Regions from separate parts of the Nocardioides sp. QY071 genome, predicted to be linked through region 2. Evidence: riboswitches for the same ligand, from Rfam matches in the RefSeq annotation. Region 2 holds a riboswitch; the other holds the start of a gene.

Region 1 (3,369 bases), 520 kb from region 2:
GCCGGCCATCACCGCCGAGGCCGGGTTGGTGCCGTGGGCGGAGGACGGGATCAGGCAGACGTCGCGCTGGCCCTGGCCGTTGGCCCGGTGGTAGTTGCGGATCGCCAGCATGCCGGCGTACTCGCCCTGGGCACCCGCGTTCGGCTGGATCGAGACCCGGTCGTAGCCGGTGACCTCGGCGAGCCAGCCCTCGAGCTGGTCGATCAGCCGGCGGTAGCCGTCGGCGTCGGCGGCGGGTACGAACGGGTGCAGGTTGGCGAAGCCGGCCAGAGAGATGGGCTCCATCTCGGTGGTCGCGTTGAGCTTCATCGTGCACGAGCCGAGCGGGATCATGCCGCGGTCGAGCGCATAGTCCCGGTTCGAGAGCCGCGCGAGGTAGCGCAGCATCGAGGTCTCGTTGTGGTGGGTGTTGAACACCGGGTGGCTGAGGAACTCGGTGGTGCGCTCGAGCTCCTCGGGCAGGCCGGCGTCGCCCTCGGCCGACACCTCGGTGACGCCGAAGGCGTCGAGGACGGCGACCAGCGTGGCCTCGCGGGCGGTCTCGCCGAACGAGATGCCGACGGTGTCGGCGTCGACCAGGCGCAGGTGGACCGACGCCTCACGGGCTGCGGACACGACGGCCTCGGCGCGGCCGGGGACCCGGACGTTGAGGGTGTCGAAGAAGGTCTCGTTGACGACCTCGATGCCGGCCGCCTGGAGAGAGGCGGCAGCGCGACGGGCCAGGCCGTGGATGTCGCCGGCGATCGCCCGCAGCCCGTCCGGGCCGTGGTAGACGGCGTACATGCCGGCCGTGACGGCGAGCAGCACCTGGGCGGTGCAGATGTTGGAGGTCGCCTTGTCGCGGCGGATGTGCTGCTCGCGGGTCTGCAGCGCGAGGCGGTACGCCAGGTGCCCCTCGGCGTCGACGGAGACGCCGACGAGACGGCCGGGCAGCTGGCGCTCGAGGCCCTCGCGCACGGCCATGAAGCCGGCGTGCGGACCGCCGTAGAACAGCGGGACGCCGAAGCGCTGGGCCGAGCCGACGACGACGTCGGCACCGAGCGCGCCCGGCGCCTCGAGCAGGGTCAGCGCGAGCAGGTCGGCGGCGACGACGGCCAGGCCGCCGTGCTCGTGGACCGCGTCGATGACGGGCTTGAGGTCGGGCACACGACCCGACGCGCCGGGGTACTGGACGAGCACGCCGGAGACGGGGCCCTCGGGCAGCCCGTCGGTCAGGTCGGCGACGAGGATCTCGATGCCGAGGCCCTCGCATCGGGTGGCGACGACGTCGATCGTCTGCGGCAGCGCGTCGGCGTCGATGACGAACGGACCGGCCGCCTTGCGGTTGGCGCGGTGGGCCAGGGCGACCGCCTCGGCCGCGGCCGTGCCCTCGTCCAGCAGCGACGAGCCGGCGGTGTGGAGGCCGGCCAGGTCGGCGACCATCGTCTGGAAGTTGATCAGCGCCTCGAGACGGCCCTGCGAGATCTCCGGCTGGTACGGCGTGTAGGCGGTGTACCAGCTCGGGTCCTCGAGCACGTTGCGCCGGATGACGGCCGGGGTGACCGTGGCGTGGTAGCCGAGGCCGATCATCGACTCGCCCGGGACGTTGGCCCCGGCGAGGGCGCGGAGCTCGGCGGCGGCCGTCTCCTCGTCGACTCCGGCCGGCAGGCCGAGCGGGTCGGTGGCGCGGATGGACTTCGGGACGGCGGCGTCCATCAGGGCGTCGAGCGAGGTGTGGCCGAGACGGTCGAGCATGGTCTCGACCTGGGCCTCGTCCGGGCCGATGTGACGGTTGACGAAGGGTGCGCTCATGAGCAGGCGTGCTCCTCGGGTCGGGTCGATGAGATGAATCGAGCCCTCCCCCTCTGTCGGCGCGTCACTGCGCCTTCAGAGTTGCCTGCTCCACACGGTCCTGGCGCCTGAGAGGTTCCGGGGAGGGATTGCCCCTTCGGCGCAGGCACGGGGCCTGACTCTCCCGTGCAGCATCAACAGCAGGTACAGCCTACAGGTCTGCGACCTGTTCAGCCGACGTTGCGCGCCGCGCGGCGAGCGGCCAGCTCGTCGCCGGCGACCGGAGCCGACTGCTCCGACTCGTTGGCGTGCTCGCTCGGGAGCTCGGCCAGCGTGCCCTCGATCTCGCGCCACACGCCGCCGATCGCGATGCCGAAGACGCCCTGGCCACCCTGCAGCAGGTCGATGACCTCGTCGTTGCTGGTGCACTCGTAGACCGATGCGCCGTCGCTCATCAAGGTGACCTGGGTGAGATCGTCGGTACCGCGCTCGCGCAGGTGGCTGACCGCGGTGCGGATGTTCTGCAGCGAGATGCCGGCGTCGAGGAGTCGCTTGATGATCTTGAGGATCAAGATGTCGCGGAAGCTGTAGAGACGCTGCGAGCCGGAGCCCTTGGCGCCGCGCACGCTGGGCTCGATCAGGCCGGTGCGGGCCCAGTAGTCGAGCTGGCGGTAGGTGATGCCGGCGGCGTTGCACGCGGTCGGGCCGCGGTAGCCGAGGTCGCTGGGCAGCGGCGAGACATCGTCGGTGAACAGGAGCCCCTGTTCCTGCGCGGCAGCAGTCGCCGCGGTCACGTCCTGACCGACCTTCTCGGGCTGCTGCTCGTTCACGGAACCTCCAGGTCGCGGCGCTTCAGGCAAGGGGGATTGCACTGCTGTCATTTCGACTCCCTCACGGTACGACCGCGGTGTCGGGCCGGTCAAAGACATGGCTGGGCGTGTCGCCGAAAACCCTCAACCTCAGCCTGAGGCTGACAGCCGCCTCAGCCCTCGGCGCCGAAGTCCTCGGGCGAGACGTGGTCGAGGAACTCGCGGAAGGCCTCGACCTCGTCCTCCTCCTCGGCGGGGGCCGCGAGCCCGGCCTCGGCGAGGACCTCTTCGGAGCAGAAGATCGTCGTACCGGTGCGCAGCGCGAGCGCGATCGAGTCGGAGGGACGCGCGCTGACCTCCACGCCGGAGGCGAAGACCAAGGTCGCGTAGAAGACGCCCTCGCGCACGTCGGTGATCCGCACCTCGCTCAGCTCGTTGCCGGTCGCGGTGAGCACGTCGCGCATCAGGTCATGGGTCAGCGGCCGTGGCGGGACGACCCCCTGCTGGGCGAAGGCGATCGCGGTGGCCTCGACGGCACCGATCCAGATCGGCAGGTAGCGCTCGCCGGTGACCTCTCGGAGCAGGACGATCGGCTGGTTGGAGGGCATCTCCACCCGGACACCCATCACGTCGACCTCGCGCATGCCTCCAGCCTACTGCGTCGGCCCGAGCCGTCCGGGAGGGCTCAGATGCGGCGCAGTCCGGCCTTGACCAGGGTCGCGTGGAGGCGCACCGAGAGAGCGGCGATCTCGCTGACCGCCTCCTCCGCGCGCGCGCTCGCACCGGCGTC
Region 2 (3,369 bases):
GTTCTTGTCGAGCGTCACCGCGTAGCAGTAGGTGGTCCCGGGCACGAGTCCCTGGACGTCGGCGTGGGTGGCGCTGGCCGGCACCCTCATCTGGACTGCATCACCGGGGTACACGTCCGGCCCGGCGGTGGACACCAGGACCTCGTAGCTGCCCGGACCGGCGAAGTCCCAGTCGAGACTCACGGTGACGGTGCCGCGTGTCACCACCTGGGCGGACACCCATGGGGCACCGGGGTGGGCCGCGGCGCTCGCCGGCGACAGGGCGGACAGCACGCCGAGCGCGACGGCGAGGACGGTCATCAACGACAGCAGGCGACGCATGTCTCCACCTTCGGCCAAAGGGACACCACATGCACGTTCGTACCCCAAAAAGGTGATGACATGACCGATCGGTCGTGCTCCGATGACTCACCAGGGTGAGGGCTCGTAGTCCTTCACGAAGCATCCGTACAGGTCCTCGCCCGCCTCGCCGCGCACGATCGGGTCGTAGACGCGCGCGGCGCCGTCGACGAGATCGAGCGGCGCGTGCCAGCCCTCGGCGGCGATCCGCAGCTTCTCGTGGTGCGGTCGCTCGTCGGTGATCCAGCCGGTGTCGACGGCCGTCATCAGGATCTTGTCGGTCTCGAACATCTCGCCCGACGAGGTGCGGGTCATCATGTTGAGCGCGGCCTTGGCCATGTTGGTGTGGGGGTGACCGGCGCCCTTGTAGCGGCGGGAGAACTGTCCCTCCATCGCCGAGACGTTGACGATGTACGCGCGACGGGCACCGTTCTGCACGGCGGCGCGCAGCGCCGGGCGCAGCCGGGAGTTGATGAGGAAGGGCGCGATCGAGTTGCAGAACTGCACCTCGAGCAGCTCCAGCGGGTCGACCTCGTCGAGCACCTGGGTCCAGGAGTTGTTGTCCTGGATGTCGGGGATCAGGCCACCGGCGTCGATCGCGGTGCCGGCCAGGTGCTGCTCGAGCGAGGCACCGCCCGCCTTGAGCGCGAGCGCGGTCATCGAGGCGGCATTGTGGGCGGCGAGCGCCGCCTCGGCGGACTCCCCCTCGTGGTGGGCGACCGCGTGGTCCGCGAGGGCACCGGCGATCGCCGCCGGGTGCGCCTCGGAGATCCGGTCGAACGCCACCATCTCGGGCAGCTCCTCGATCCCGAGCGACTCGGCCGTCGGCAGCGGCGCCAGCTCGCCCTCGGTGAGGTGCGTGTAGGCGCCCGGCAGCCGTCGTACGGTCTGGCAGGCGTTGTTGATGATGATGTCGAGCGGGCCGTCGGCGGCGACGTCGTCGGTGAGCGCGATGACCTGGGTGGGGTCGCGCAGGTCGATGCCGACGACCTTGAGCCGGTGCAGCCAGTCGACGGAGTCCTCCATCGCGGCGAACCGGCGTACGGCGTCCTTCGGGAACCGGGTCGTGATCGTCGTGTGCGCACCGTCGCGGAGCAGGCGCAGCGCGATGTACATGCCGATCTTGGCGCGGCCGCCGGTCAGCAGCGCGCGCTTGCCGGTGAGATCGGTGCGCTGGTCCCGCTTGGCGTGGCTCATCGCCGCGCAACGCGGACACAGCCAGTGGTAGAACGCGTCGACGAGGGTGAAGTCCTCCTTGCAGATGTAGCAGCCGCGCGCGGTGAGCAGCTCACCGGCGAAGGCGCCCTGCGCGGTGGAGACCAGCGGGATGCCGGCGGTCTCGTCGTCGATCCGCATCCGCGAGCCGGTCGCGGTCCTCTCGATGATGTCCTGGTCGTGCCGCTGCCGCTCCATGCGGATCTCGGCCCGCCGCTGCTTCTTGATCAGCTTGTACATGTACGACGCGGCGCGCTTCATCGTGCGCACGTCGTCGTGCTCGGGGTCGAGGAGCGGGACCTGACGGAGGACCTTGAGGGTGATCGCGAGCTCGTCCGGGTCGATCCGGGTCAGCTGCTCGTCGGAGTCGGGGCGAGGCACCGCCCGATGGTACGGGGACCCGCTGCCGGATGCCGTATGCTCGCCCTGCGCCATGATGCGCGTCACAACTCAACATCGCGCCGTTCGAACCCCGGCGGGAGAGCCCCGGTCCCACGAGGACGGGCGCCGAAGGAGCAAATCTCCCCAAGAATCTCTCAGGCCCCCTGACCGCCGGGACGAGGCGAACTCTGGAAAGACGGACCGGATCCACCGGTCCGCACCCACGGTGCAAGCCGCCCGGCCGGGCGGTGAAGCTCTCAGGTAGCGATGACAGAGCGGGGAGGCAACCCAGCCACGAGCGCGGCACACCGCTGCGCTCTTCACGAGGAAGCCTCCCGATGAGCACACCTTCAGCGACCCCGCGGCTCACGCCGCTGCACGACGTCCATGCCGCTCTCGGCGCGTCGTTCACCGACTTCGCCGGCTGGCAGATGCCGGTGCGCTACGGCTCGGAGACCGCCGAGCACCGCGCGGTGCGGACGACGGCCGGGCTGTTCGACCTGACCCACATGGGCGAGATCGAGCTGGTCGGTCCCGGTGCCGGCGCCGCGCTCGACCACGCCCTGGTCGGCCGCCCGTCCGCGATCGGCGTCGGCCGCGCGCGCTACTCGATGATCTGCGCCGAGGACGGCGGGATCATCGACGACCTCGTCGTCTACCGCCTCGCCGAGGAGCACTACCTCGTCGTCGCGAACGCCAGCAACGTCGCCGTCGTGGCGCCCGAGCTGGTCGCCCGTGCCGAGGGGTACGACGTCAGCGTCACCGACACGTCGGCCGACTGGGCACTGCTGGCGGTCCAGGGCCCCGCTTCGGCGCAGATCCTCACCGGCCTCACCGAGCTCGACGTCCCGTCGCTGAGGTACTACGCCATCGATGCCGGCACGGTCGCCGGCGTCGACGTGCTGCTCGCCCGCACCGGCTACACCGGCGAGGACGGCTTCGAGGTCTACTGCCGCCCCGCCGACGCGGCTGCCGTCTGGGACGCGCTGAGCAGGGCCGGTGAGTCACACGGCCTGGTCCCCGCGGGCCTCGCCTGCCGCGACACCCTGCGCCTGGAGGCCGGGATGCCGCTCTACGGCCACGAGCTGGACCGCGCCACCACGCCCTTCGAGGCCAACCTCGGCCGGGTCGTCGTACTCGACAAGCCCGAGGGCTTCGTCGGCCAGGCGGCGCTCGCCCGGCGCAAGGAGGAGGGCCCGCAGCGGGTCCTCGTCGGCCTGGTCTCCACCGGTCGCCGCTCGCCGCGCGCGGGCTACCCGGTCCTCGACCCGGCCACGGGCGCCGAGGTCGGCGTCGTCACGAGCGGCTCGCCCTCCCCCACGCTGGAGAAGCCGATCGCGATGGCCTACGTCCCGCCGGCGCTCGCCGCCCCGGGCACCCGGCTCCAGGTGTCGCTGCGCGGCACCCTCGAGGACGCCGACGTCGTCGAGCTCC

Evidence for each region. A riboswitch is a leader RNA that binds a small molecule or an ion and turns the genes downstream of it on or off. The one in region 2 is predicted to bind glycine.
Region 1: linked by a shared signal. The riboswitch ahead of gcvP (aminomethyl-transferring glycine dehydrogenase) and the one ahead of gcvT (glycine cleavage system aminomethyltransferase GcvT) in region 2 are both predicted to bind glycine.

The regions. Positions count from the first base shown of each region.
Region 1 is NZ_CP124681.1:2,674,322-2,677,690, reverse strand. Features, by position in the region: gene gcvP (aminomethyl-transferring glycine dehydrogenase) at 1-1,791, opposite strand, end outside; glycine riboswitch at 1,877-1,967, opposite strand; gene QI633_RS12840 (MerR family transcriptional regulator) at 2,001-2,564, opposite strand; gene QI633_RS12835 (bifunctional nuclease family protein) at 2,753-3,223, opposite strand; gene QI633_RS12830 (MerR family transcriptional regulator) at 3,265-3,369, opposite strand, start outside.
Region 2 is NZ_CP124681.1:2,158,530-2,161,898, reverse strand. Features, by position in the region: gene QI633_RS10365 (endonuclease/exonuclease/phosphatase family protein) at 1-321, opposite strand, end outside; gene QI633_RS10360 (SDR family NAD(P)-dependent oxidoreductase) at 409-1,935, opposite strand; glycine riboswitch at 2,021-2,116, shown strand; gene gcvT (glycine cleavage system aminomethyltransferase GcvT) at 2,274-3,369, shown strand, end outside.